Regions from separate parts of the Streptomyces formicae genome, predicted to be linked through region 2. Evidence: riboswitches for the same ligand, from Rfam matches in the RefSeq annotation. Region 2 holds a riboswitch; each other region holds the start of a gene.

Region 1 (9,548 bases), 4.2 Mb from region 2:
GCTGAGCGAGGAGATCGACATCCCGCTGACGGCCGCCGCGCTCGTCGGCATGGTGCTCGTGGCCGCCCTCGACTGGCAGGCGTTCCAGCCGGAGCGCTCGCTCGACGATGTGCACGCGGCGCTCTCCCGGCTGCTCCAGGGCCGGGTCAGCGGCACGCGCGCGTAGGTCCCTCACGGCCCCTCGAAGCCCCCTCGACGCCTCCGGGGAACGACACCGGCCCGGTGCCTCCTGGTTCTCCAGGTGGCACCGGGCCGGTGCTCTTCTCTTGTTCCCCCGTGACCCCCGTGCGACCCCCGTGTGGTCGTCCCCCGAGTCACCCCCGTGTCTCGCTCCCACCTTTCGGCGGGAGGAGCGGCCAAGGGCGCCGCACCGTTCCGCCGCCCCGTGTCGGCGGTACCGGCGCTGCGCCCTTCTCCGTGCCCCACACTCTTCCGTCTTCGCAGGTGGGGGCCTATCCGCGCAGCTACTCATCTCCTTCACTAGGTACGGATACTCAGGCCCAGGCACTCAACCCCAGGCCGATGGATCCTCAACTGGTTACGATCGCGTCCGTGTCCGTACTCCCCCTGGTGTTCACCAGCGGCTGGGCGAGCGGGATCAACGCGTACGCCGTGGTCCTGCTGCTCGGCGTCTTCGGCGCGACCGGGCTCACCGACGAGGTGCCCGAGTCGCTCCAGCGTCCCGACGTGCTGATCGTCGCCGGTGTGCTCTTCCTCTGCGAGGCCGTGGCCGACAAGATCCCGTACGTCGACTCGGTGTGGGACACCGTGCACACCGTGATCAGACCGGTGTCCGGCGCCGTGGTCGGCGCGCTGCTCGCGGGGCAGAGCGGGTCTCTCCCGGACCTGGCGGCGGGGGCGGTGGGCGGGTCGACAGCCCTGGCCAGCCATGCCGTGAAGACCGGCACGCGGATGGCGATCAACACCTCGCCCGAGCCGTTCAGCAACCTCGTGATGAGCACGGCCGAGGACCTGGGGGTCGGCGGGATCATCACCTTCGCGATGTTCTATCCGGAGGCGGCGGCGATCATCGCGGCCGTGCTGCTGCTGATCGGCCTGGTCCTGCTGTTCTTCCTGGTCTCGCGGATCCGGCGGTTCCTGCGGCGCAGGGCGCAGCGGCGCGAGGAGAAGCTGCTCGCGGGCCGGACCGGGCCGCCGCCGCCCTGACGACCGCCTCGGGCCGGGGCTCCGGCGTGACTGTCAGTGGCGGCCGATACAGTCCCTGGCATGGCACGGATTGTGGTGATCGGCGCCGGGATAGGCGCGATGACGGCCGCCGCCCGGCTGGCCGTCGCGGGCCACCGGGTGGTGGTGTACGAACGCGGGCGGACGTACGGCGGCGCGCTCGGCCGCGTCGAGCGGGACGGCTTCGCCTTCGACACGGGACCGGCGCTGCTCCAGCTCCCCGCGGTCTACCGCGACTTGTTCGTCAAGACCGGCAAGGAGCCCCTGGAGAAGTGCGTCGAGCTCTCCCAGGTCGAGCCCGCCGCGCGCCACGTCTTCGCCGACGGCACCACGGCCGACCTGCCGAACGCCTCACGCGCGGGCGTGGGAGAGGCCCTGGACGCGGCGCTCGGGGACGGCGCGGGCGCCCGCTGGGCGGCCTTCATGAACCGCGCGCGGGACGCCTGGGACCGCACCCGGCGCCCGCTCCTCGAAGAGCCGCTGTGGGCGGACTGGAAGGTGTTCGCCGAGCGCGAGCCCTACCCCTCGGTGGCCAGGAAGCGGCTGCTGCGCCGCGAGCGGCGTGCGGTCACGCTCGGCGAGATCGCCGAGTTCGAGCTGGGCGGCGACGCCCGACTGCGCGCCCTTCTTGAGCACTTCGCGCTCGGGGCGGGCCTCGATCCGCGGACGGCACCGGCGAGCGCGGCGATCCTGCCGTATCTGGAGCAGACCTTCGGCGTCTGGTCGGTGGCGGGCGGCATGCGCGCCCTGGCCCGGGCCGTGTACGAGCGGTGCCTGGCCCGCCGGGTCGAGTTCGAGTTCGGTGCCGCGGTGACGCGGATCGTGGAGAAGGACGGCCGGGCCGCGGGCGTCGAGCTCGCGGACGGCAGCGTGACCGACGCGGACTTCGTCGTCGCGGGTGTCGCCCCCGCCGCCCTGGAGGGGCTGCTGCCCGGCGTGGACCCGCGCGCGGCGGACGACGCACCGGCCCGGTCCGGCATGCCCAGCCGCCTGACGGTCCTGCTCGCCCTGTCAGGATCCCGCCCCGAGGGCACCCCGCATCGGACCGTGGTGCACGCGGCGGACCGCGCCGCCGAGCTGGCGGCCCTGTTCGGCGGCGGCGACGCCATGGCGGACCGGCCCACGGTCGCCGTGACGCGTCCCGACGACCCGGCAGCGGTGCCGGACGGGGCGCACGAGGCGGTGACCCTGACCGCGACGGTGCCCGCGCACCGTGCCGCCGCCGACGACCGGGCCTCGCGAGAGGTCTTCGCGGCGCGTGCCGAGCAGCTGATCACCCACGCAGAGCGGGCCGTGCCCGGTCTGCGCGAGCGGCTCCTGTGGCATGAGGTCCGCACCCCGTCGGACATCGCGGAGGCCACCGGCGCCGACGGCGGAGCGGTGCCCGCCCCGACGCTCGCCGCGGCCGACGGCAGGCACCTGCACCCGGCCAACAGCACGCGCGTGCAAGGGCTCTACGCCGTCGGCGGCTGGTCCCACCCCGGCGGCGGCCTGCCGCACGCGGGCATGTCGGGCACGCTGGTGGCCGGTCTGATCGTCGAGGGACCGGAGTTCCGCGGCTCGCAGTGAGCCACCCCGGGACCGGGCTCAGTACCGGTACTGCTGCTCGTTGTAGCCGGAGTTGTCGTAACCGCCGGTGTTCCCGCCCTGGTACGGATAGGGCTGCTCCGGCGGGAGTTCGCCGCCGTAGGGGTCGTCGGTGCTGCGCTGCTGCGGCACCCAGACCCCGCCGGGCGGCGTCTCCTGGTAGGTCTCGCCGAGCCCGCCGTAGGTGTCGCCGCCGTACGGCGCGTACTGCTGCTGGTCGCCGTAGGCGTCGTAGCCCTGCCCCGCGCCGTAGGTCTGCGTGCCGATGTAGGGGTCGGAGTACGCGGCGTACTGCTGCTGCCCGGTCTCGTCGTACCCGTACGCCTGCTGGTCGTACCCGGCGAAGGCCGCGGCGTCGTACCCGTAGCCGTCGCCCTGGTGGGCCCCGTCCGTGCCCGCCTGGCGCTCGTACGCCGCGTCGCTGTACACCCCGTACTGGCCGGTGTCGTCCGGCAGCGGCTCCGGCTCGTATATCCCGGGGTCGCCGAGTCCCCCGGGGTCGTGTGCGGGCGGCGGCGGTACCTCGAACTCCAGGTCGGAGACCTGGAGTGTCGGGTCCTTGGCCTCCGCCCCCTGCGCGGCGGCGCCCCGCGAGGAACCCCTGCGGCGCTTGCTGAGACCCGGCTGGCCGCCGAGCGCCCAGCCGGTGGAGAAGCCCTTGCGGAACGACAGCGTCACATAGGTCTGGCCGGTGGCGAAGGCAATGGCGCCGAGGCCGATCACCCACACCGACGGCATCAGCACGCCGAGGACGACACCGAGGAAGCCCACGAAGGCCAGCAGCCGCCAGCGCAGCCTGGCCTTGTACTGCAACAGCACCTCGCCCAGCAGCCACAGCGCGACGAATCCGAACGCGATGTAGAGGACCGCCCAGCCCATGTACGCCCCTCTCCCCTACCGCTGTTCCCCGTGGGTACCGGGGTACGGCCGTTCAGGCCTGGTGGTGCAGGCCCAGATTTTCGTAGATCTCCAGCGTCGCCGTGGAGTTGTTGAGCGTGATGAAGTGCAGTCCCGGCACGCCTTCGGCCAGCAACCGCGCGCAGAACTCCGTGGCGAACTCGATGCCAATGGAGCGTACAGCGGCGGGATCGTCTTTGACCGAGAGGATGCGCTCTTTCAACTCGGCCGGGACCACGGCGTTGCTGAGCTGGGGCAGCCGTTCGAGCTGGCGGACGTTGGTGACCGGCATCATCTCGGGGATGATCGGAGTGTGGCAGCCCGCGGCCTCGACGCGGTCGCGCAGCCGCAGGTACTCCTCCGGGTCGAAGAACATCTGGGTGATCGCGTAGTCCGCCCCGGCCCGGCACTTGTCGATGAAGTGGCGGGTGTCGGACTCCCAGTCGGGCGAGCGCGGGTGCATCGCGGGGAAGGCCGCGACGCCCACGCAGAAGTCGCCCGACTCCTTGATGAGTTCGACCAGTTCGGCGGCGTAGGTGAGGCCCTCGGGGTGGGCGATCCAGTCACCGAGGGGGTCGCCGGGCGGGTCGCCGCGGACCGCGAGCATGTTCCTGATGCCCGCGTCCGCGTACTGCCCGATGATGTTGCGCAGTTCGGCCACGGAGTGGTCGACCGCGGTCAGATGGGCGACCGGCGTCAGCGTCGTGTCGGCGACGATCTGCTGGGTCTCCTTGACCGTCCCCGTGCGGGTCGAGCCGCCCGCCCCGTACGTCACGGAGACGAAGTCAGGCGCGACCGCCTCGACCCGGCGCAGCGCGTTCCACAGGTTCCGCTCGCCCTTCGGCGTTTTCGGCGCGGAGAACTCGAAGGAAAACGTCGTCTTACCGGTCGCGAGCATGTCGCGCACCGTGCGCGCACGGTCAGTCCTGGTCGAAGCTGTGCCTAGGGCCATACCCGCAGGTTAGCCAGGCTGCGCCGGTCCCCCAACCACGCATCCGCGAATTGTCCGCTTTGCCGGGCTGTTGTCCACGGATCGGACACTCCCGGGCTGTTGCTCACACAGACGTTCGTGCGCGCAGCCGCTTGGCGAGATCGGCGGCGGCCGCGCCGGGATCGTCCGCCTCGGTGATCGCGCGGACCACCACGACCCGGGTGGCGCCCGCGTCGAGCACCTCGTCGAGATTGCCCGCGTCGATGCCGCCGATCGCGAACCACGGGCGGTCCGTGCCCAGCGAGGCCGTGTACCTGACCAGGTCCAGCCCGGGGGCGTGGCGCCCCGGCTTGGTCGGCGTGGGCCAGCACGGCCCGGTGCAGAAGTAGTCCACGCCGTCCTGCGTGGCGGCCGCCGCGGCCTCGGACTCGGCGTGCGTGGAGCGGCCCACGAGCACGTCGTCGCCGGTGGCGCCGAGGATGGCGCGGGCGGCGGGGACGGGCAGGTCGCCCTGGCCCAGGTGCAGCACGTCGGCGCCGATGGCGTGCGCGACGTCAGCGCGGTCGTTCACCGCGAGGAGCTTGCCGTGCCTGCGGCAGGCGTCGCGGAAGACCTGGAGGTGCTCCAGCTCCTCGCCCGCCTCCATGCCCTTGTCGCGCAGCTGCACGATGTCGACGCCGCCCGCGAGGACGGCGTCGAGGAACTCCGGGAGGTCTCCCTGGCGCTTGCGGGCGTCCACGCACAGGTAGAGCCGGGCGTCGGCGAGCCGTGCGGGCGCGGGCTTGGTGGCCATGGAGAGGTCCCCCCGTTGTCGGTTTCGGTGCGCACGGGGCCGCGGGCGGTGCGGTGCGCACCTCCCTCGGCCCCCGCGTCGAACGGTTCGTTCAGGTCAGACGGCAAGCGCCTGGGCTCGACGCTTCACCTCCGTGCCGCGATTCTCGCTCAGGGCCTGCGCGGGGGTGCCGGGCAGGGTCGGGTCGGCGGTGAAGAGCCACTCGAGCATCTCTTCGTCGGAGAAACCGTCGTCCCTCAGGAGCGTCAGGGTGCCGGCGAGGCCCTTGACGACCTTGTCGCCGTCGATGAAGGCGGCCGGCACCTGGAGCGCGCGGTTCTCACCACGGCGTACGGCGATCAGCTGGCCCTCCTTGACCAGCTGGCGCACACGCGTCACCTCGACATCGAGCATTTCGGCGATGTCGGGGAGGTGGAGCCAGGCGGGGACGAGAGCATCGGTCTTTGCGTCAATCTCGGTCACGTGGTCAAGCCTGCCATCTCTGGCCGGGGGCCGGAAACCGGGCCGCATCTGGTCGGGGGCGAGGGCTTGCCTGGGGCGTCGCTTTCGGCTGCGGGTCGTGGGGGCTGGGCGCGCAGTTCCCCGCGCCCCTTGCGGGGCTACAGCTGGGCCTTCTTCAGGGGGGTCGACGGGTCCGCCGCCAGGGTCGGGTCCAGGTGGGCTGATGCCTCGATGAGTTTGCGGCCCTGGGCCAGGTCGCGGGGGCGGCCCACTGCCAGGACCGCCACCAGGGCGCCTTCGCGGAGCCAGCACACGGACCAGGCCGCGGTCGTCGGGTCACCGCGCCACACCAGCTGGTCGGCGGACGCGTGATGACCGGCGTACTGCACGAAGCGGCCGAACTGCTCCGACCAGAAGTACGGCACGGGGTCGTACGCGGCGGGGTCCTCGCCGACGATGTTCGCCGCCACCGTGCGCGGGCCCTGGAGCGCGTTGTCCCAGTGGTGGACGAGCAGGCGTTGGCCGTACCTGCCCGAGGGGAAGGAGGCGCAGTCGCCGACCGCGTACACGTCGGGCGCGGAGGTGCGCAGGCGCTCGTCGGCCAGGACCTCGCGGTGGGCGCCGAGCTCGATGCCGGAGTCGGTGAGCCAGTCGGTCGCGGGGCGCGCGCCGATGCCGACCACCACGGCGCCCGCGGGCAGCCGCGTGCCGTCGGAGAGGACCACGACGCCGGGCTCGACGCGCTCCACGCGCGCGTGGGTGCGCAGCGTGGCTCCGGAGTCCGCGTACCAGCCCTCCATGGGAGCGGCGACCTCGGCGGGCAGCGCGCCCGCGAGCGGCCGCTCCGCCGCCTCGACCACGGTGACCCCGCAGCCCGCCTCGCGCGCGGCGGTGGCGAACTCGGCGCCGATCCAGCCCGCGCCGACGACCACGACGTCGTGCTGCTCGGCGAGGACGGGGCGCAGCCGCTCGGCGTCGTCGAGGGTGCGCAGGAGGTGGACGCCGGGAACGCCCTCGGTGCCGGGCAGCCTGACCGGGGCGGCGCCGGTCGCGAGGACCAGGACGTCGTAGGCGACGGGACCCGTGGCGGTGTCCAGTTCGTGGTCGGCGGGGCGCACCCCGGTGACCTCGCGGCCCAGGTCGAGGGCGATGCCGAGCGCCTCGAAGTCGATGTCGAACGCGGAGCCCTCCGCCTTGCCGAGCAGCACCGCCTTGGACAGCGGCGGCCTGTCGTACGGCTGATGGGGTTCCGCGCCGATCAGGGTCACCGTTCCCGCGAACCCTTGCTCGCGCAGGGCGACGGCGGTCTGCACACCGGCCATCCCCGCACCGACGATGACGACGTGCCGCTCTGCGTGCCTCTGCTGCTCGCTCACCCGATCACCTTAGGACCGCGCCCCCGCCCGGCCTCAGAGGGCACGGAGGAGATCTTTGACACACCGTCACTGCGCATACCCGGACAGCTCCCCTACTGCGGCCGGAAGCGACGGGCTAGGCTGGCGGTGCAGAGCACTCGCGGGAGCCCGGACGCACCGGGCTGAGAGGGAGGCTGGGACGGCCTCCGACCGTACGAACCTGATCCGGGTCATGCCGGCGAAGGGAGGGGCTGGACGCCCATGCATTCACCTACGACACCACCGCCCGCGACACCGTCCGCCACCGCTGACGTCCTCGTCGTGGGAGGCGGCATCATCGGCCTGGTCACGGCCTGGCGGGCGGCCCAGCGCGGCCTGTCCACCGCGGTCGTGGACCCCGCACCCGGCGGCGGCGCGGCCCAGGTCGCCGCGGGCATGCTGGCCGCCGTCACCGAGCTGCACTACGGCGAGCAGACCCTGCTCGGCCTCAACCTCGCGTCGGCGCGGCGCTATCCGGACTTCGCCGCCGAGCTGACCGAGGCGAGCGGTCACGACATCGGCTACCGCGCGTGCGGCACGCTCGCCGTGGCGCTCGACTCCGACGACCGCGCCCATCTGCGCGAACTGCACGCGTTGCAGCGCGATTCGGGGCTCGCGTCGGAGTGGCTGACCGGCCGCGAGTGCCGCCGCCTCGAACCGATGCTCGCCCCGGGCGTGCGCGGCGGGCTGCGGGTCGACGGCGACCACCAGGTCGACCCGCGTCGGCTGACCGCGGCCCTTCTGGTGGCCTGCGAGCGGGCCGGTGTCGTCTTCCACCGCGCCTGGGCCGAGCGCCTCTCCGTCGTCCGCGACCGGGCCCGCGGCGTCGTCACCGCGGACGGCACCGAGCTGACCGCGGGGCAGGTCGTGCTCGCCGCGGGCAGCCTCAGCGGGCGCCTCGCGGGCGTTCCCGACGACGTCCTGCCGCCCGTGCGCCCCGTGAAGGGGCAGGTGCTCAGGCTGACGGTGCCGAGGGCGTACGCGCCGTTCCTCAGCCGCACCGTGCGGGCCGTGGTGCGCGGCAGCCACGTCTATCTGGTGCCCCGGGAGAACGGCGAGCTCGTGGTCGGCGCGACCAGCGAGGAGCTGGGCTGGGACACCACGGTCACCGCGGGCGGCGTCTACGAGCTGCTCAGGGACGCCCACGAGCTCGTCCCCGGCATCACGGAACTGCCGCTCACCGAGACCCGCGCGGGCCTGCGCCCCGGCTCCCCCGACAACGCGCCGATGCTCGGCCCGACGCGCCTGCCCGGGCTTCAGCTGGCCACCGGCCACTACCGCAACGGCGTCCTGCTGACGCCCATCACGGGTGACGTGCTGGCGCACGCCCTGGTCACCGGTGAACTGCCGGACGAGGCCCGCCCGTTCACACCACGGCGCTTCGCCGACTCCCCCACCGCGCCTCCTCCCGCCACCTCTGCCGCCACTTCTGCCGCCCTTACGGAGCAGCCCGCATGACCACCACACCGCTGTCCTTCTCGGTCTCCCTCAACGGGGACGTACGGGACGTCGCCCCCGGCACCACGCTCGGCGCCCTCGTCGCCACCCTCACGACGGCCCACTCCGGAGTGGCCGCCGCCCTCAACGAAACCGTCGTGCCCCGCACGCGCTGGTCCAGCACCGCGCTCAGTTCGGGCGACCGCGTCGAAGTACTCACCGCCGTCCAGGGAGGCTGAAGCGACCATGGCAGACGACCCCTTCGGCATCGGCGGTCTGACCCTCTCCTCGCGCCTGATCATGGGCACCGGCGGGGCACCGAGCCTGGACGTCCTTGAGCGTTCCCTCGTCGCGTCGGGCACCGAGCTGACGACCGTCGCGATGCGCCGCCTCGACCCGGGCGTGCAGGGCTCCGTGCTCTCCGTCCTCGACCGGCTCGGCATCCGCGTCCTGCCGAACACGGCGGGCTGCTTCACCGCGGGCGAGGCCGTCCTCACCGCCCGTCTCGCGCGTGAGGCGCTCGGCACCGACCTCGTGAAGCTGGAGGTCATCGCGGACGAGCGCACCCTGCTGCCCGACCCGATCGAGCTCCTGGACGCCGCGGAGGTCCTGGTCGACGACGGCTTCACCGTGCTCCCGTACACCAACGACGATCCGGTCCTCGCGCGGAAGCTGGAGGACGCGGGCTGCGCGGCGATCATGCCGCTCGGCTCCCCCATCGGCTCCGGGCTCGGCATCCGCAATCCGCACAACTTCCAGCTGATCGTGGAGCACGCGCGCGTGCCGGTGATCCTGGACGCGGGCGCGGGCACCGCGTCCGACGCGGCGCTCGCGATGGAGCTGGGCTGCGCCGGTGTGATGCTCGCCTCCGCGGTGACCCGGG
Region 2 (9,548 bases):
GGCTCCGGCCGCGGACGCCGAGCAGGCCTGACCCTCACAGGTTCGGTAGTTGACGGCGGGGGCCCGATCGGCCCCCGCCGTTCACCCGTAGACCTTCGTAGATCTTTCAGACTTCGAGAGAGAATTTTCGATCATGGCGAACTACACCGCCGCTGACGTCAAGAAGCTCCGTGAGCTCACGGGCGCCGGCATGATGGACTGCAAGAAGGCGCTGGACGAGGCCGAGGGCGATGTCGACAAGGCCGTCGAGGCCCTGCGCATCAAGGGCCAGAAGGGCGTCGCCAAGCGCGAGGGCCGCTCCGCCGAGAACGGCGCCGTGGTCTCCCTCATCGCCGACGACAACACCTCCGGTGTCATCGTCGAGCTGAAGTGCGAGACGGACTTCGTCGCCAAGGGTGACAAGTTCCAGGCCGTGGCGAACAACCTCGCCGCCCACGTCGCCAAGACCTCCCCGGCCGACCTCGAGGCGCTGCTCGCGTCCGAGATCGAGGCCGGCAAGACCGTCCAGGCGTACGTCGACGAGGCCAACGCCAACCTGGGCGAGAAGATCGTCCTGGACCGCTTCGCGCAGTTCTCCGGCGCCTACGTGGCCGCGTACATGCACCGCACGATGCCCGACCTGCCCCCGCAGATCGGTGTCCTCGTCGAGCTGGACAAGGCCGACGCCGCCGTCGCCAAGGGCATCGCGCAGCACATCGCCGCCTTCGCGCCGAAGTACCTCTCCAAGGAGGACGTGCCGGCCGAGGTCGTCGAGTCCGAGCGTCGCGTCGCCGAGGAGACCACCCGCGCCGAGGGCAAGCCCGAGGCCGCGCTGCCGAAGATCGTCGAGGGTCGTGTCAACGGCTTCTTCAAGGAGGCCACCCTCCTCGGTCAGCCGTACGCGCTGGACAACAAGAAGTCGGTCGAGAAGGTTCTCGCCGAGGCCGGTGTCACCCTGAAGCGCTTCTCGCGCATCAAGGTCGGCATCTGAGTCCGTACCGCGATCGACGGTAGACCCCGCTAGGGTCGACAGCGGTCGCCCGCGCACGGCACCTCGTGCGTGATGTACGACCGCAGGATCTGACGAGGAGGCCATTGCCGAGCATGGGATGCGAACGACACCCCACCGGCAGTGGCCTCCTTCGTATGTGTGCCAAGTAAGAGAAGCGAGAACCACATGACCACCAAGGCCGACTCGAAGAGTGACGACGACAAAGTTGCCGGACGCTTCCTGCTGAAGCTCTCCGGCGAGGCGTTCGCCGGTGGGGGCGGCCTCGGGGTCGACCCCGACGTGGTGCACGCCATCGCCCGTGAGATCGCGGCCGTCGTCCGTGACGGCGCCCAGATCGCCATCGTCATCGGCGGCGGCAACTTCTTCCGCGGCGCCGAGCTCCAGCAGCGCGGCATGGACCGGGCCCGCTCCGACTACATGGGCATGCTCGGCACGGTCATGAACTGCCTCGCGCTGCAGGACTTCCTGGAGAAGGAAGGCATCGACTGCCGCGTCCAGACGGCCATCACCATGGGCCAGGTCGCGGAGCCGTACATCCCGCTGCGCGCCGTGCGGCACCTGGAGAAGGGCCGTGTGGTCATCTTCGGCGCCGGCATGGGCATGCCGTACTTCTCCACCGACACCACCGCCGCGCAGCGCGCCCTGGAGATCGACGCCGAGGCCCTGCTGATGGGCAAGAACGGCGTGGACGGGGTGTACGACTCCGACCCCAGGACCAACCCCGACGCGGTGAAGTACGACGCCCTCGGCTACGGCGAGGTCATCACCCAGGACCTGAAGGTCGCCGACATGACCGCGATCACGCTGTGCCGGGACAACAAACTGCCCATCCTCGTCTTCGAGCTGCTCTCCGAAGGCAATATCGCCCGGGCCGTCAAGGGTGAGAAGATCGGCACTCTCGTGGGTGACCAGGGAAGCCGGGCCTGACCCCAGGGACCTGGGCCAGCCTCAAGGGACGTACGCGAGACGCCCCTTGAGGGGATGGACAAAGCCCTGCCGGTCGGACACCGTGCAGGAAAGAGACGCGACGCAGCCGGCCGCCCCCGTGCAATGCCGGGCCTACTCAAGACACGCAGGAGCAAGTGGTGATCGAAGAGACCCTCCTCGAGGCCGAGGAGAAGATGGAGAAGGCCGTCGTGGTCGCCAAGGAGGACTTCGCCGCGATCCGCACCGGCCGTGCGCACCCGGCGATGTTCAACAAGATCGTGGCTGACTACTACGGCGCGCTGACGCCGATCAACCAGCTGGCCTCGTTCTCGGTGCCCGAGCCGCGGATGGCCGTGGTGACCCCGTTCGACAAGAGCGCGCTGCGCAACATCGAGCAGGCGATCCGCGACTCCGACCTCGGCGTCAACCCGAGCAACGACGGCAACATCATCCGTGTGACGTTCCCGGAGCTCACCCAGGACCGCCGCAAGGAGTACATCAAGGTCGCCAAGACCAAGGCCGAGGACTCCAAGATCTCGATCCGGTCGATCCGTCGCAAGGCCAAGGAAGCCTTCGACAAGGCGATCAAGGACGGCGACATCGGCGAGGACGAGGGACGTCGCGCCGAGAAGGAGCTCGACGACACCACCGCGAAGTACGTCGCACAGGTGGACGAGCTGCTCAAGCACAAGGAAGCCGAGCTGCTCGAGGTCTGACCGAGGTCTGCTCGATGTTCGACCGAGGCTGATCGAAGTCTGAGGAATCAGGAAAGCGATCCGTGAACGACTCTTCCTGGGGGGCGCCGCCCAGAGCCGGGTATTGGGGGCCGTCCGACCAGGGACCTGGTCAGGGGGCGACCCCGGCAGGTCCCGCGTACGATGCGCAGGACGCGCTGTTTCCGTCTGAGACGCAGCCCATGCCCATCGTGCCCGACGTACCCGTGAGCGGCGGAGACCAGGACGACGACCGGGGGGCCACTCGGATGGGCGGCCCCCTGTTCCGTGACGAGCCTCCGCAGGAGCCCATGCCCAGCGCACCACAGCCCGCCCCGGCAGCGCCGCAGAAGAAGAGCGCGGGCCGCGACCTCGGGGCGGCCATAGGAGTCGGTGTGGGACTCGGCGCGGTGATCATCGCGTCGTTGTTCATCGTGAAGGCCGTCTTCATCGGCGTCATAGCGGTCGCCGTCGTGGTCGGTCTGTGGGAGCTCACCTCCCGGCTCGAGGAGCGCAAGGGCATCAAGGCGCCGCTGGTCCCGCTGGCGGTGGGCGGCGCGGCGATGGTCGTCGCCGGTTACGTGCGCGGGGCCGAGGGCGCCTGGGTGGCGATGGCGCTCACCGCGCTCGCGGTCCTCGTATGGCGCATGACCGAGCCTCCCGAGGGCTATCTGAAGGACGTCACGGCGGGGGTCTTCGCGGCCTTCTACGTCCCGTTCCTCGCGACCTTCGTGGCGCTGATGCTCACCGCGGACGACGGCCCGCAGCGGGTGCTCACGTTCCTGCTCCTGACCGTGGTCAGCGACACCGGCGCGTACGCGATCGGCTGGCGCTTCGGCAAGCACAAGCTCGCGCCGCGCATCAGCCCCGGCAAGACCCGCGAGGGCCTGCTCGGAGCGGTCACCTTCGCGATGGCGGCGGGCGCGCTGTGCATGCAGTTCCTGATCGAGGACGGCACCTGGTGGCAGGGCCTGCTCATCGGTTTCGCGGTCGCGGCGAGCGCCACGCTCGGCGACCTCGGCGAGTCGATGATCAAGCGGGACCTGGGCATCAAGGACATGGGCACGCTGCTGCCGGGCCACGGCGGCATCATGGATCGGCTGGATTCCCTCCTGCCGACGGCGCCCGTGGTCTGGCTGCTGCTCGTGATCTTCGTCGGGTCCGGCTGATTGCCGGTCTGACCTGCGCATTCATGCGTGAGGGGCTCGTTGTCCACAGGGCGGCGAGCCCTTTGTCGTATGTCTGCGACACTGGATGGACCATGCCTGTACCCGGAGAACTCACTTTCGTCGCGCCCCGCGGTGCCAAGAAGCCCCCGCGGCATCTCGCCGACCTCACGCCCGCCGAGCGCAAGGAAGCCGTCGCCGCCATCGGCGAGAAGCCGTTTCGCGCCAAGCAGCTTTCGCAGCACTACTTCGCGCGGTACGCGCACGACCCGGCCGAGTGGACCGACATCCCCGCCGGTGCGCGCGAGAAGCTCCGTGAGGCGTTGCTGCCCGATCTGATGTCCGTGGTGCGGCACATCAGCTGTGACGACGACACCACCCGCAAGACGCTCTGGCGCCTCTTCGACGGGACGCTGGTGGAGTCGGTGCTCATGCGCTACCCGGACCGGGTCACCATGTGCATCAGCTCCCAGGCCGGGTGCGGCATGAACTGCCCGTTCTGTGCCACGGGCCAGGCCGGTCTCGACAGGAACCTGTCGACCGGTGAGATCGTGCACCAGATCGTGGACGGCATGCGGGCGCTCAGGGACGGCGAGATTCCGGGCGGTCCCGCGCGGCTCTCCAACATCGTCTTCATGGGCATGGGCGAGCCCCTCGCCAACTACAACCGGGTGGCCGGTGCCATCCGTCGGCTCACCGACCCGGAGCCGGACGGCCTCGGCCTCTCGCAGCGTGGGATCACCGTCTCGACGGTCGGCCTGGTCCCGGCGATCCACCGGTTCTCCGACGAGGGCTTCAAGTGCCGCCTCGCCATCTCGCTGCACGCGCCGGACGACGAGCTGCGCGACACCCTCGTCCCCGTGAACACGCGGTGGAAGGTGAGCGAGGTGCTCGACGCGGGCTGGGAGTACGCCGCGAAGTCCGGGCGTCGGCTCTCCATCGAGTACGCGCTGATCAGGGACATCAACGACCAGGCGTGGCGCGGTGACCGGCTCGGCCGGATGCTCAAGAACAAGCCGGTGCACGTGAACCTGATCCCGCTGAACCCGACGCCGGGCTCGAAGTGGACGGCGTCGCGGCCCGAGGACGAGAAGGCGTTCGTCGAGGCCATCGCCGCCCATGGGGTGCCGGTGACCATCCGGGACACCCGTGGTCAGGAGATCGACGGAGCGTGCGGCCAGCTCGCCGCGGCCGAGAGGTAGTCTGGCGGGCGTACGGCTTCGTACACACATCTGCATATTCCGACAGGGGAGCGCCACAGCGCTGAGAGTGCGGCATCCGGACAGGTGCGCCGCAGACCCTCTGAACCTCGCCCAGGTCATTCTGGGTAGGAAGTTCGGGCATTACTCAAGCTGTAGCGCCCTGCCCGCAGGCCACCCGGTCGGCGGGCGGGGCCGCGTCTTCTCCTGGTCACCCAGGAGGGGTTTCCGTGAGCACCACCAAGAAGGTCACGTTCACCGCGGTCGCGGTGGGCATCGGACTCGTCGCGCTCTCCGCGTGCGGCAGCTCCGACAGCGGTTCCGGCACGTCCGACTCCAAGAGCGTCACGCTCGTCAGCCACGACTCCTTCAACGTCTCCAAGGACGTGCTGAAGGCGTTCGAGAAGCGCTCCGGATACAAGGTCAACGTCCTCAAGGACGGGGACGCGGGCGCCGCCGTCAACAAGGCGATCCTCTCCAAGGACAACCCGCAGGGCGACGTCTTCTTCGGCGTCGACAACACCCTCCTCTCGCGGGCGCTCGACAACGGGCTCTTCCAGTCGTACGAGGCCAAGGGCTCGGAGAAGATCAAGCCGGAGTTCCGGGTCGACCAGGACAAGCACCGGGTCACGCCCGTCGACAGCGGCGACATCTGCGTCAACTACGACAAGAAGTACTTCGAAGAGAAGAAGCTGGCCCCGCCGAAGTCCTTCGACGATCTGGCCGAGCCGCGGTACAAGGACCTCCTCGTCACCGAGAACGCCGCGACCTCCTCGCCCGGCCTCGGCTTCCTGCTCGGCACCGCCGCCGCGTACGGCGACGGCGGCTGGGAGGGCTACTGGAAGAAGCTCAAGGCCAACGGCGTCAAGGTCGTCGACGGCTGGGAGCAGGCATACAACGAGGAGTTCTCCGGGTCCGCGGGCGGCAAGAAGGCCAAGGGGGACCGGCCGCTCGTCGTCTCGTACGCCTCGTCCCCGCCCGTCGAGGTCCTCTACGCCAAGCCGCAGCCGAAGCAGGCGCCGACCGGCGTCGCGACCGGTACCTGCTTCCGGCAGGTCGAGTACGCGGGCCTGCTCGGCAACGCCAAGAACGAGAAGGGCGGCAAGGCGCTCCTGGACTTCCTCGCGGGCAAGGAGTTCCAGGAGGACATGCCGCTGAACATGTTCGTGAACCCGGTGCGCGAGGGGACCAAGCTGCCCGAGCTGTTCACGGAGCACGGCGTGACGGTCGACAAGCCCGAGACCCTGGCCCCGAAGAAGATCGCCGACAACCGCGAGTCGTGGATCAAGTCGTGGACCTCGCTCGTACTGAAGTGACGGAGGCGACCGGAGAGAAGGAGCGCCCCCTGAAGGGACGCCCCCTGAAGGGGCGTTCGCGCGGGGGCGCGGCGCGGCTCGGTCTGATGGCCGTGCCCGTCGCGTTCTTCGCGCTCTTCTTCGCCTATCCGGTCACGGCGATCGTCTCGCGCGGACTGCACGTCGACGGCGCCTGGCGGTTCGGGCGGATCACCGAGGTGCTCGGGCAGTCCGACATCCGGCACGTGCTGTGGTTCACCACCTGGCAGGCGCTCGCGTCGACCGCGCTCACGCTGCTCGTCGCGCTCCCCGGCGCGTACGTCTTCGCGCGCTTCGACTTCCCGGGCAAGCAGGTCCTGCGGGCCGTCGTCACCGTGCCGTTCGTGCTGCCGACGGTCGTCGTCGGGACCGCCTTCCTCGCGCTGCTCGGCAGGGGCGGGCTCCTCGACGAGCTGTGGGGCGTGCGCCTGGACACCACGGTCTGGGCGATCCTGCTCGCGCACGTCTTCTTCAACTACGCGGTCGTCGTACGGACCGTGGGCGGGCTCTGGTCGCAGCTCGACCCCCGGCAGGAGGAGGCCGCGCGGATGCTCGGCGCCTCGCGCTTCAGGGCCTGGCGGACGGTGACGCTGCCCGCGCTCGGGCCCGCCGTCGCGGCGGCCGCGCTCATGGTCTTCCTCTTCACCTTCACCTCCTTCGGCGTCGTGCAGATCCTCGGCGGACCCGCGTACTCCACGCTCGAAGTGGAGATCTACCGGCAGACCGCCCAACTGCTCGACCTGCCGACGGCCGCCGTCCTGACGATCGTGCAGTTCGCCGCGGTCGGGCTGATCCTGGCCGTCCACGCGTGGACGGTGCGGCGGCGCGAGAGCGCGCTGAAGCTCGTCGACGCCTCGGCCGTCGCGCGGCGGCCGCGCGGCGCGGGGCAGTGGACGCTGCTCGGCCTGGTCATGGCCACGGTCGCCGTACTGATCCTGTTGCCGCTCGGGGTGCTGATCCAGCGGTCCTTCGACGGTCCCGACGGGTTCGGATTCGCGTACTACAAGGAGCTGACCTCGGCGGAGGGCGGCGCCTTCCTCGTGCCGCCGATCGAGGCGGTGTGGAATTCGTTGCAGTACGCGGTCGTGGCCACGGCCATCGCGGTCGTCATCGGCGGGCTCGCCGCCGCCGCGCTCACGCGCAGGGCAGGGCGGCTCGTGCGCGGTTTCGACGCGCTGCTGATGCTGCCGCTCGGGGTCTCCGCGGTGACCGTCGGCTTCGGTTTCCTGATCACCCTGGACAAGCCGCCGCTCGATCTGCGGTCCTCCTGGATCCTGGTGCCGCTCGCCCAGGCGCTGGTGGGCGTGCCCTTCGTCGTCCGCACGATGCTGCCCGTCCTGCGCGCGGTGGACGGACGCCTTCGCGAGGCGGCCGCCGTGCTCGGGGCTTCGCCGCTGCGGGCCTGGCGGGAGGTGGACCTGCCGATGGTGCGGCGGGCGCTGCTGATCGCCGCCGGGTTCGCCTTCGCCGTCTCGCTCGGCGAGTTCGGCGCGACCGTCTTCATCGCGCGGCCCGACAACCCGACTCTTCCGGTCGCCGTGGCGCGCCTGCTCGGTCGGGCCGGGGACCTCAACTACGGCCAGGCGATGGCGCTTTCGACGATCCTCATGGTGGTGTGCGCGGTGTCGCTGCTGCTCCTGGAACGCATCCGTACCGACCGCACCACAGGGGAGTTCTGATGACGACCGCCTTGACGGACCCCCTGCTGAGCCTGCGGGACGCGACCGTACGCTTCGGGGCGCGGGCCGCGCTCGACGCCGTCGACCTCGATGTCGCCGAGCACGAGATCGTCTGTGTGCTCGGCCCGAGCGGCAGCGGCAAGTCGACGCTGCTGCGGGCGGTCGCCGGGTTGCAGGGGCTCGACGCGGGGCGGGTCCTGCTCGGCGGCCGTGACCAGGCCGGGGTGCCCGCGCACAAGCGGGGCGTCGGTCTGATGTTCCAGGACCACCAGCTCTTCCCGCAGCGCGACGTGGCGGGCAACGTGGCCTTCGGCCTGCGCATGCACGGCGCTTCGCGGGGTGAACAGGCCGACCGGGTCGCCGAGTTGCTGGAGCTCGTCGGGCTCCCGAAGGCCCAGCGGCGGGCGGTGGCCTCGCTCTCCGGCGGCGAGCAGCAGCGGGTCGCGCTCGCGCGTGCGCTGGCCCCGCGCCCCAGGCTCCTGATGCTGGACGAGCCGCTCGGGCAGCTCGACCGCTCGCTGCGGGAGCGCCTCGTGGTCGAACTCCGCGAACTCTTCGGCGAGTTGGGCACCACCGTGCTCGCCGTCACGCACGACCAGGGCGAGGCGTTCGCGCTCGCCGACCGGGTCGTCGTGATGCGGGACGGGCGGATCGCCCAGTCCGGCAGCCCGCTCGAGGTGTGGCAGCGGCCCGCGGACGAGTTCGTGGCGCGCTTCCTCGGCTTCGACAACATCGTCGCGGCGACGGTGTCGGGCGGCAGCGCGGACACGGCCTGGGGCAAGGTGCCCGTGCCGCAGGACACCCCGGCCGGACGGCACAAGATCCTGGTGCGCCCGGCCGGAGTGCGCCTCGTCCCCACCGCCGAGGGCCTGCCCTGCGTGGTGACGGGCCGTACCTTCCGCGGCACCCATGTCGCCGTGCACCTCAAGGCTGCCGAGGGACCGCGCCTGGAGGCGGCGTGCGCTTTGCGGCGGGCGCCCGAGGTGGGGGAGAGGGTCGGCGTCGGGTTCGACGCGGAGGACGTGGTGGTGCTCGCCGACGGCGCCGGACGAAACACAGGTGCCGCTCCGGTGAAGTCGCTCTAGAGTTCGAGCCATGACCACCTTGAGCCATGATCGGTACCGTGCCGAAGTCACCCGCCAGTTCGACCTCTTGAGGACGACCCTGGCCGGTGCCGACCTCTCCGTCACCGTGCCGACCTGCCCGGACTGGACGCTGGGCCAGCTCGCCCGGCACATGGGCGGAGCGGTGCGCTGGAGCGGGCACCTGATCGAGACCCGCGCCGAGCAGAACGTCCCCGACGAGGCCGTGCCGAACGCGCCGGGCCCCGAGGACGACGACCCCGCCGCGCTCGACGCCTGGCTCGCCGAGACCGCCGAGTTCGCCGAGCGCGTCTTCCGGGACACCGACGCCGACACCAAGGTGTGGGCGTGGGCCGAGGACCACACCGCGGGATTCTGGGCGCGGCGCATGACGCACGAGCTGGCGATCCACCGCGCGGACGCGGCGATCGCCGCGGGTGTCGCGTACGAGGTGGCG
Region 3 (9,548 bases), 2.0 Mb from region 2:
CATTCCGACTGGACGAGCTGGAGGCGGAGCGTGCCGCCAACGACGGCGCGTATCTGCAGTTCCTGCGGGAGCGGAACATGTCGGTCGGGCTGTACGCGCTCGATGCCGGGGACTCCGATCCGCAGCAGCCGCACGGGCAGGACGAGGTGTACATGGTCGTGAGCGGCCGGGCGTCGATCACGGTGGGGATGGAGACCACGGAGGTGGCGCGCGGCAGCGTCGTCTACGTGCCCGCGGGAGTGGCCCACAAGTTCCACCACATCAGCGAGGACCTGCGGGTGCTCGTCGTCTTCTCCCCGCCCGAGGGCTGAGCCTCCCGATCCCCCTGGAGTCTGACCGAATCAGGGCCCCGACCTCGGGGTTCCCTCAGGGTCAGGTCAGGGGAGGACAAGGGATCCGAGGCCCCCACAGAGCACTTCGGCCGCCTAGCATCGAATGCAAGAAGCCGGGAGCCTGCGAAGGAATCAGGAACCCGCACGATGCGGAGAGAGGTAAGGACGATGGCGGCGAAGGAGATCTTTGCGGGAATGCCGTGGTGGGTGAAGTGGATCGCGGTGCCGGTCATCGCCCTGGTCGTGTTCGGCAGCGTGATAGCGAGCGTCGTCGGTTTCGTCGTCGCCCTGCTCTTCAAGGCACTGATATTCGTCGCGCTGGTCGGTGGACTCATCTATGTCGTACGGAAGTTCATATCCGGCTCGTCCTCGTCGCGCAGCGACTGGTGACGTTTCACGCGACGCCCGCTGAAGCGTGTTCGCATGAAGCGCGTTCGGTGAGTTTTCGCAAGGGTTCCCTCGGCCGGGGGAAGTTTCCCCGCAGGAGGTCGTAGCGCGGTTGCCAGGGGCTAGAGTCCGAAAACCGACGCGGGGGTACGAGCCCCGCGGACGGGCGCCCGTTCCCCTCCCATGTCGTTCCGGGCAGGGGCGGCCCCCCACGCGCTTCGGGAGTGAACCTTGGCCGCGGTCGACCTCACCAGCTCATCGGCAGACGCCACGCCTACGGCAGACGCCACCCCTTCGGGAGCCGACACGGCCTCCACGACCGGGGCGCCCACCCTCATCGGCTCCGTGCAGCGGGCGATGCGGTTGCTGGAAGCCGCAGCCTCACATCTGCACGGCGCGCCCGCCAAGCAGTTGGCCAGAGAGGCGGGGCTCGCCCTGCCCACCGCGTACCACCTGCTGCGCACCCTGACCCACGAGGGCTATCTGCGCCGGGACAAGGGGCTCTTCGTGCTCGGCGAGGCAGCCGAGCGGCTGGGCAACAGCGGGGCGCAGCAGAGCCGTCGCGGCACGATCCGGGAGGCACTCGACCACTGGCGCGACACCATCGGCGTCCCGGTGTACTTCGCCATGTACCGCGAGGGCGAGATCGAGCTCGTGTCCGTCGCCGACACCCCGGGCAACCCCGCGGTCGAGGAGTGGGCGGACTTCCGTGAGACGGGGCACGCCCACGCGATAGGCCAGTGCCTCCTCGCCCAACTCGACGACGCGGCACGGCAGGACCACCTCGACCGCTATCCGGTCCAGTCGATCACGCGCTATTCGGTACGGGACGATCGCACGTTCATGCGCAGGCTCGACGCGATGGGGCGCATGCGGCCCGTCGTGGAGCGTCAGGAGTACGCGCTGGGGACGGTCTGCGCCGCGATTCCGATCACGGTGGGGGACACGGCGGCGACTTTGGCCATTTCCGTCCCCGCCTGTCAGGCGGACCGGCTGCTGCCCGCCGCGCAGCGATTGCAGAGTGAGCTCGGAAAGCTACTAGGGACACTCGCCTTCTCTATCAGCATCTGAAAACTCACTCCTTGTGATCTGGTGTGCACGTTAAGCAAGATGCCAGGAGTGTCAGGGAGTTGGTTCCTGGCCACTTGAGGGCCAAGTGACGGGGTAGGGCGCGATGGGCGAGTCGGTGCAGGCAGAGGTCATGATGAGCTTCCTCGTTTCCGAGGAGCTGTCGTTCCGCATCCCGGTGGAGCTGCGCTACGAGACCGGCGATCCCTATGCCGTGCGGCTGACGTTCCACCTGCCCGGGGATGCCCCGGTGACCTGGGCGTTCGGGCGGGAGTTGCTGGTCGACGGGGTGGGCAGGCCGTGCGGTGACGGGGACGTGCGCATCGAGCCCACCGACCCGGACCTGCTCGACGACGCCCTGATCAGGCTTCAGGTCGGCGCTGATCAGGCGCTGTTCCGGGTGGGGATCCCGCCGCTGCTCGCGTTCCTCGACCGTACGGACAAGCTGGTGCCGCTGGGGCAGGAGCGGGCGCTGGCCGACTTCGAGACGCATCTCGACGAGGCGCTCGACCGGATCCTCGCCGAAGAGCAGAACGCGGGCTGAACCGACGCCGTCAACGGACGGAAGCGGGTGGCAGATTGCTGCATTTCATGGCATCCGCAGGGAGGCGCCCGCCCCGGGAGACCTCGCAGCCGACGTCACGGCTTGCGGCGTCGACCCCTGCCCCCGCCCCGGGACGGCCGGGCGGTGCTTGAAGCCGTGACGGAAGCCCCACCGGACGTTCCGCCGAGCGTTCCACCGGACACCCCACCGGAGACCGAAGCCGCGGGCGAGCGGTCCGCGGAGACCACGAGTGCGGCCAGCGCGGTCGTCACCGGCACCGAGGCGACCAGGCCGATCGAGCCGATCAGGGTGCGGACGATCTCCTCGGCGACGAGCTCGCTGTTGGCCACCGTGCCCACGCTGGACTGTGCGATCGAGAAGAGGAGCAGCAGGGGCAGCGCCGCGCCCGCGTAGGCGAGGACGAGGGTGTTGACGACCGAGGCGATGTGGTCGCGGCCGATGCGGATGCCCGCGCGGTAGAGGCCGCGCCAGCCCATCGTCGGGTTGGCCTGGTGCAGTTCCCAGACCGCCGATGTCTGGGTGACGGTCACGTCGTCGAGGACGCCGAGCGAACCGATGATGACGCCCGCGAGCAGCAGACCGCTCATGTCGATGGACGGATACAGGCCGTGGATGAGCCCGGTGTTGTCGTCCGTGTTGCCGGTCAGCGCGGCCCAGCCGATGAAGAGGGAGCCGAGCAACCCGATCAGCAGGAGGGAGATCAGGGTGCCGAGGACCGCGACCGAGGTGCGGGCCGTGAGCCCGTGGCACAGATAGAGCGCGATCAGCATGATGGCGCTCGCCCCGATGACCGCCACGACCAGCGGGTTCGAGCCTTGCAGGATGGCGGGCAGGATGAAGAACGTCAGGACCATGAAGCTGATGGCGAGCGCGACCAGGGCCATCAGACCGCGCAGCCTGCCCACCACGACGACGGCGAGCGCGAAGATCCCGGCGAGCAGCGCCATGGGGATCTTGCGGTTCACATCGGTGACGGAGTACTGCAGCCCCTCGGGTGCCTTGGGCTCGTAGGCGACCACCACCTCTTGGCCCGTACGGAGTTGGCGGGGCGAGTCGGGCTGGATGATCTCGTGGAAGGTGCGGCCCTCATCCTTGCCGCTGCTCACCTCGATCGTCGCCTTCTTGCAGATGCCGTCGGCGCGGGACTGCGCGGACTGGCCCTCCGCGGTGGAGGTGTCGCCGTTCGGCGGGGTCTGCGAGGCGTTGAGGTCCTTGCAGGGCAGCTCGAGGACCTTGGTGACCTTCGCCGACTGCATCTGCCGGTCGAAGCCGACACCGGTCCGCTCGTGCGCGGGCGCGCCGCCGGGCCAGAGCACCACGAGCCCCACGACCACCGCCGCCGCGAACGGGATCAGCACCGCCGCGATGACCTTGCGCAGGTGCTTGGAGACCGGCGCGGCCGGGCCGTGGCTGTGCGAATGGCCGTGCGAGTGCCCAGGCGCATTCCCGTGGGAATGCCCGTGCCCGTGGCCCCCTGGAGGCGGGCTGGGGGAGGGCGGCGGGGACGGCGGCTCTGTGGTGGTCACAGCCCGATCATCGCAAGAACGGAGGGGGCCCTCTGTTCAGCGCGCCCGACATGACGCTAGCGTGGAGGCACCTTTGCAATCGCGGGAGCTCGGAGCACCGGGCTGAGAGGGCGCTGACCTCCGTACGCAACGGCACGAACGCATCGTGCACGAGCCGTACGGAATCCGCTGCGTCGACCGCCGAACCTGTTACCGGGTAATGCCGGCGTAGGGAGTAGGTCTCATGACCACATCGGACGCACGCACGCCTGCCTCCAGCACGCCCGAGGGCGCGGAGGCCGGGAAGTCCATCGGCTGGCACAAGGCGTACGTCGAGGGTTCGCGCCCCGATCTGCGGGTGCCGGTCCGTCAGGTGCACCTCACCAACGGCAAGGCCGTCACGCTGTACGACACGTCGGGTCCTTACACCGACCCGTCGGCCGAGACCGACGTCCGCCGCGGCCTTCCGCCGCTGCGGGAGAACTGGATCATCGCCCGCGGCGACACCGAGGAGTACGCGGGCCGCCCGCCCCGTCCCGAGGACGACGGGATCAAGCACACCTCGCCGCGCGGTGGCCTCAAGAACCTCGACGCGGTCTTCCCCGGCCGCCCGCGCCAGCCGCGCAGGGGCCGCGCGGGCCAGGCGGTGACGCAGCTCGCGTACGCCAGGCGCGGGGAGATCACGCCCGAGATGGAATTCATCGGGATCCGCGAGAACCTCGACCCCGAGGTGGTGCGCGCCGAGGTCGCCGCGGGCCGCGCCGTGATCCCGGCGAACGTCAACCACCCGGAGATCGAGCCGATGATCATTGGCAAGAGGTTCCTGGTGAAGGTCAACGCCAACATCGGCAACTCCGCGGTCACTTCCTCCATCGAGGAGGAGGTGGACAAGATGACCTGGGCGACCAAGTGGGGCGCCGACACGGTCATGGACCTGTCCACGGGCCGCAACATCCACACCACCCGCGAGTGGGTCCTGCGCAACTCCCCCGTCCCGATCGGCACCGTGCCGCTCTACCAGGCCCTGGAGAAGGTCGACGGCAAGGCCGAGGAGCTGACCTGGGAGATCTACAAGGACACGGTCATCGAGCAGGCCGAGCAGGGCGTGGACTACATGACGGTCCACGCGGGCGTGCGCCTTCCGTACGTCCCGCTCACCGCGCGCCGCAAGACCGGCATCGTCTCGCGCGGCGGTTCGATCATGGCCGCCTGGTGCCTGGCGCACCACAAGGAGAGCTTCCTCTACGAGCACTTCGAGGAGCTGTGCGAGATCCTCGCGGCGTACGACGTGACGTACTCGCTCGGCGACGGACTGCGTCCCGGGTCGATCGCTGACGCCAACGACGAGGCGCAGTTCGCCGAGCTCAGGACCCTGGGCGAGCTCAACACCATCGCCAAGCGGCACAACGTCCAGACCATGATCGAGGGCCCGGGACACGTCCCGATGCACAAGATCAAGGAGAACATCGACCTCCAGCAGGAGATCTGCGAGGAGGCGCCGTTCTACACGCTCGGCCCGCTGACCACGGACATCGCGCCCGCCTACGACCACATCACCTCCGGCATCGGTGCCGCGATGATCGGCTGGTGGGGCACGGCCATGCTCTGCTACGTCACGCCCAAGGAGCACCTCGGCCTGCCGAACAGGGACGACGTGAAGACGGGCGTCATCACGTACAAGATCGCCGCGCACGCCGCCGACCTCGCCAAGGGGCACCCGGGCGCGCAGGACTGGGACGACGCGCTCTCCGACGCGCGCTTCGAATTCCGCTGGGAGGACCAGTTCAACCTGGCCCTCGACCCGGTCACGGCACGGGAGTTCCACGACGAGACGCTTCCCGCCGAGCCCGCGAAGACGGCGCACTTCTGCTCGATGTGCGGGCCGAAGTTCTGCTCGATGAAGATCTCGCAGGACATCCGGCGCCAGCACGGCGGTGACCTGGCGGAGGACGACATCGAGGCGGGCATGGAGCAGAAGTCCAAGGAGTTCGCCGCGGCGGGCAACAGGGTCTATCTGCCGATCGCCGACTGACCCGACGCACGGACTGAGTTCCTGGTCAGGGCCCCGGCCACCGCGCCCGGGGCCCGCCAGGCACCGGCCGACCTGCCCGGGCGCCCACCAGCCCTGCCAGGGGCGCCCATCAGCCCGTCCCGCGTCGTAACGGAACAGCCAAGATCGCGCACGGCCCGATCCGCGTCCCTACCCTGCCTGACATGGGCGGGATAGATGTGGCCAACGGGGTTGTCGGCGCGGTGCTGGGGATGTTGTTCGCCGTGCTGTTCCAACAGCCGTTGCAGAACTCCTGGTACAGACTGCGGACCCGCTCCACGAGAGCGGTGCGCAGCCTGCGGCAGCGGGAGGAGTCCAGCCCCGCGTGGCGGACCTTCTCGCTGGGGCCCCTCCACACGTCCGCCCTGATCGTGGAGGGTGACGGCGAGACGTCCATACCCGGTGACGCGATCTACGTCCAAGTACTCGACCAGGAGATCGAGTTGCCGTCGGAGATGGACGGCTGGCGCACCGAGATCGAGGCCGAGAGCGCGCGGCTGCGTGCGGAGGGCCGGACACCGCTGTGGAACGGCCCTCGCTACGCGGTCGACTCCTTCGACGTCTCCCGCACCGCCCTCGACGAACAGCCGGAAGTGCACCTGCGGTTACGCCCCACCGATTACTACACGTTCCTCGCGGCACAGCAGCTCGACCGCAGGATGGCGGACGGGACGACTCCGCGGTCCCGCTACCTCGACCCGGACAGTCCACTCCAGGCACCCGCGTTTCTGCAGTGCAGTTTCGCCACCAACGTCGCGGTGGTGACCGCCGACGACATGCTGGTCGTGAGCCAGCGCAGTGAGCGGGTCCGGATGGCGCCGGGCGTCTGGAACTCCTCGGTCAACGAGGGCATGTCACGGCACATCGACTCCTCCGGCCGCAGCGCGCCCGACCTGCACGCCGTCGCGCGACGCGGTATGCGCGAGGAACTCTCCCTCGAACCGGGCGAGTACACGATCGAACTGCTCGCCTTCGTGCTGGACATCGACAAACGCCACTGGAGCGCCCACTTCTACGCCAGGCTGAAGGACCTGACCCGCGAAGGACTCCAGGAGCGGATGAGTAGAGGCGTCGCGGACCGATGGGAGCACGAGACCATCGACTGCGTGCCGTTCCGTCCGGCGGCAGTGATCAGATACCTCTTGCGTGCCGACCGGATCCACCGGTGGGCCCCTCTCGCACCGGCGCTCTTCCACCTCGCGCTGGTGCACGTCTACAGCCGTACGACGGTCGAAAGGGCGGGGGCGCAGATCCTTCGGCGTATGGAGCGGCGGACGCCGGCCGTAGGCAGAGGGCGGCTCACGCCCGGACCGTAGACGGGCGCGTCCGCACAGTGCCATTCTCCTTGGACCACACAGTTCAGGACATAGGTGCCATTGGTGGTGCGATATGGCGACGTCTCTTCGGACGCCTCGGCCGGCCGTTCTCCTGCTTCTGAGCCTCTTGTGCCTGCCCGCCCTCGCCTGCGGGAGCCATGACGATGACGACGGGAGCGGTGGATCGAGTACGTCCGGTGGCGGAGTCGCCGCTTCCGGGGGCGGCATCATCGGCGGCTCGACCTCGGACAGCTCCACCTCGGACGGTTCGACCGCGGGCGGCACGGGGGACACCGGTGACGGCGGGAGCACCGATGGCAGTGGGGACGCCGGAGGCGGTAGTGACACCGGAGCCGGTGGAGACGTCGGCGGCGGGGACAACGGCGGTGGCAAGGTGCCGACCTCCCCGCTGCGCATTCCCGCCATCAACTACAAGGGCCTGCCGTTCGACGCCGTCACCGACTTCGGCAAGCAGACGTGGGAGTCGATCAGGAACGACGTACGCACCGCCTGCAAGGACGGCACGGTCTGTCTGCAGCTGGAGCGGCTGTACAGCGTCGATCTCCCCGCGTCCGAGACCGCGACCGTGTCGGAGTGCGGCTTCGTGAAGATCTCGCCGGCCGCGGGCAACGAGATCGACCGGGGCGCGCCCCTGACGATCATCGGTCTCGGGCCCTGCCTGGGCGGGACGCCGGGTGAGGGCTCGCCTCCCGAGACGCCACCGCCCGACAGCCCGACGCCCAAGAGTCCCTCGCCCGACGGCGCGCCCCCCGATGATTCCGTCTCCGTCTCCCCACCGAGCATCGCCCCCGCTCCATGACCGCACCGGAGCCGCCCGAAGGGACGCTCGGCATCCAGCAGTTGTGGACCATCGTGGGCACGATCATCGCCCCCACCAGCATGATCACCGCGCTCCTGTACTACTTCGGCTGGCACCACGCGTACTGGTTCTTCGACTACTTCGGCGTGAACTCCACCGTCCTCGGCTTCGGCACCACCGACTACCTGATGCGCAGCCTGGACGCGCTCTATGTGCCGCTCACGGTCGCGGCGGGCGCCGCGCTGCTCGCCTTCTGGGGCCATGACCTGCTGCGCAGGCGCCTCACGGCCGGTGCCGAGGTCCGTCTGCTGCGGCGGTCGCTGCCGGTCATGGCGGGCGTCGGCGCGCTGCTCACGCTCGGCGGCTTCTGGTCCGTGCTCGCCCGGAGCTTCTTCCTGCGCCGCATCCTCGTGGCGGCGCCGCTGAGCCTGGCGTTCGGCGTGCTGCTCCTCGCGTACACGCTCCATCTCTGGCGCAGGCTCCCGGCCCTGCCGCCGGACGACGCCCGCGCTCCCGAGCCTGAAGGCGGCCAGGAAGGCGACGACACGGAGCCCCCTGAGCCCTCTGAGCCCTCACCCGCACCTTCAGCCCCACCCGAACCCGCACCAGCCCCGAGCCCGCCCCGCCCGGCGGCGGCCGCGCTCGCCGAGTGGGGTGTCGTCCTCGTGCTCGTGGGGCTCGGTCTCTTCTGGGCGGCCAATGACTACGCGGCCGCCGTCGGCGAGACCCGTGCCCGCGAGTTCGCCGCGGACCTGCCCACCTATCCGTACGCGATCGTCTACAGCGCGGACAGCCTCAGCCTCACCGCACCGGGCGTGCGCGAGACGCGCTGCAAGGACCCCAAGGCCGCCTATCGCTTCCGCTACGACGGGCTCAAGCTCATGATCCAGTCCGGGAATCAGTACGTCCTCGTCCCCGAGCGCTGGTCCCGGGTCGACGGAGTGGCCGTACTCCTTCCCCGATCCCCCTCCGTGCGCATCGAGTTCGCGCCGCCGCTCGCCGGCAGCGGCGCCTCGAAGAGGTGTTGAATTCTCCGGCTACGACTGCTCCGGCCGACTACTCCGGCTTGTGATCGGGCCCGCCGAAGTCCGGGCTGGAGAAGTCGGGGCTCGAGTAGCTCGGCCGCGGACCTGCCGTAGGCCCGCCATCAGGGCTGCTGAACCCCGGCCGGTGGTAGCCGAGTTGGGGCATGCGGTTGTTCCCCGCGTCGGATCCCGACGTCAGAGTGCGGGCCGCGCGGCTCGTACTCGGATCCGTCAGGGCCTCCCGCAGGAACGGCAGGACGCCCCGCTCCATGAGGGCCCGGCCCCAGGCTTCCCTGGCCCGGTCCACCTCCTTGTACCGCTCGCCGTGCGATCCCGCCGCCTGGAGCGAGGTGGCGCCGTTGCGCAGGGCGGTCAGGAGCAGACCGACCGCGGCGACCAGGATGCCCCCTGCGGTGAGCGCGCCGAACAGCCATCCCGCGGTGAGCAGGGTGTCGGCGAAGGCGGGCTCGGGGTTGAGCA

Evidence for each region. A riboswitch is a leader RNA that binds a small molecule or an ion and turns the genes downstream of it on or off. The one in region 2 is predicted to bind thiamine pyrophosphate.
Region 1: another riboswitch for thiamine pyrophosphate. It lies ahead of thiO (glycine oxidase ThiO); the one in region 2 lies ahead of KY5_RS29460 (thiamine ABC transporter substrate-binding protein).
Region 3: another riboswitch for thiamine pyrophosphate. It lies ahead of thiC (phosphomethylpyrimidine synthase ThiC); the one in region 2 lies ahead of KY5_RS29460 (thiamine ABC transporter substrate-binding protein).

The regions. Positions count from the first base shown of each region.
Region 1 covers NZ_CP022685.1:2,498,239-2,507,786, forward strand. Annotated here, with positions in the region: gene KY5_RS10490 (TetR/AcrR family transcriptional regulator) at 1-166, shown strand, start outside; gene KY5_RS10495 (DUF4126 domain-containing protein) at 553-1,167, shown strand; gene KY5_RS10500 (phytoene desaturase family protein) at 1,228-2,754, shown strand; gene KY5_RS10505 (hypothetical protein) at 2,773-3,651, opposite strand; gene metF (methylenetetrahydrofolate reductase [NAD(P)H]) at 3,704-4,621, opposite strand; gene thiE (thiamine phosphate synthase) at 4,725-5,393, opposite strand; gene KY5_RS10520 (Rv2175c family DNA-binding protein) at 5,490-5,855, opposite strand; gene KY5_RS10525 (NAD(P)/FAD-dependent oxidoreductase) at 5,993-7,156, opposite strand; TPP riboswitch at 7,340-7,453, shown strand; gene thiO (glycine oxidase ThiO) at 7,451-8,686, shown strand; gene thiS (sulfur carrier protein ThiS) at 8,683-8,904, shown strand; gene KY5_RS10540 (thiazole synthase) at 8,912-9,548, shown strand, end outside.
Region 2 covers NZ_CP022685.1:6,695,799-6,705,346, forward strand. Annotated here, with positions in the region: gene rpsB (30S ribosomal protein S2) at 1-31, shown strand, start outside; gene tsf (translation elongation factor Ts) at 134-970, shown strand; gene pyrH (UMP kinase) at 1,157-1,918, shown strand; gene frr (ribosome recycling factor) at 2,077-2,634, shown strand; gene KY5_RS29450 (phosphatidate cytidylyltransferase) at 2,697-3,800, shown strand; gene rlmN (23S rRNA (adenine(2503)-C(2))-methyltransferase RlmN) at 3,893-4,999, shown strand; TPP riboswitch at 5,034-5,149, shown strand; gene KY5_RS29460 (thiamine ABC transporter substrate-binding protein) at 5,227-6,312, shown strand; gene KY5_RS29465 (ABC transporter permease) at 6,288-8,009, shown strand; gene KY5_RS29470 (ABC transporter ATP-binding protein) at 8,021-9,094, shown strand; gene KY5_RS29475 (maleylpyruvate isomerase family mycothiol-dependent enzyme) at 9,105-9,548, shown strand, end outside.
Region 3 covers NZ_CP022685.1:4,740,457-4,750,004, reverse strand. Annotated here, with positions in the region: gene KY5_RS20365 (cupin domain-containing protein) at 1-311, shown strand, start outside; gene KY5_RS20360 (DUF5326 family protein) at 501-722, shown strand; gene KY5_RS20355 (helix-turn-helix domain-containing protein) at 1,065-1,790, shown strand; gene KY5_RS20350 (SsgA family sporulation/cell division regulator) at 1,894-2,331, shown strand; gene KY5_RS20345 (YibE/F family protein) at 2,427-3,878, opposite strand; TPP riboswitch at 3,950-4,109, shown strand; gene thiC (phosphomethylpyrimidine synthase ThiC) at 4,102-5,889, shown strand; gene KY5_RS20335 (hypothetical protein) at 6,072-7,223, shown strand; gene KY5_RS20330 (hypothetical protein) at 7,351-8,043, shown strand; gene KY5_RS20325 (hypothetical protein) at 8,040-9,071, shown strand; gene KY5_RS20320 (hypothetical protein) at 9,100-9,548, opposite strand, start outside.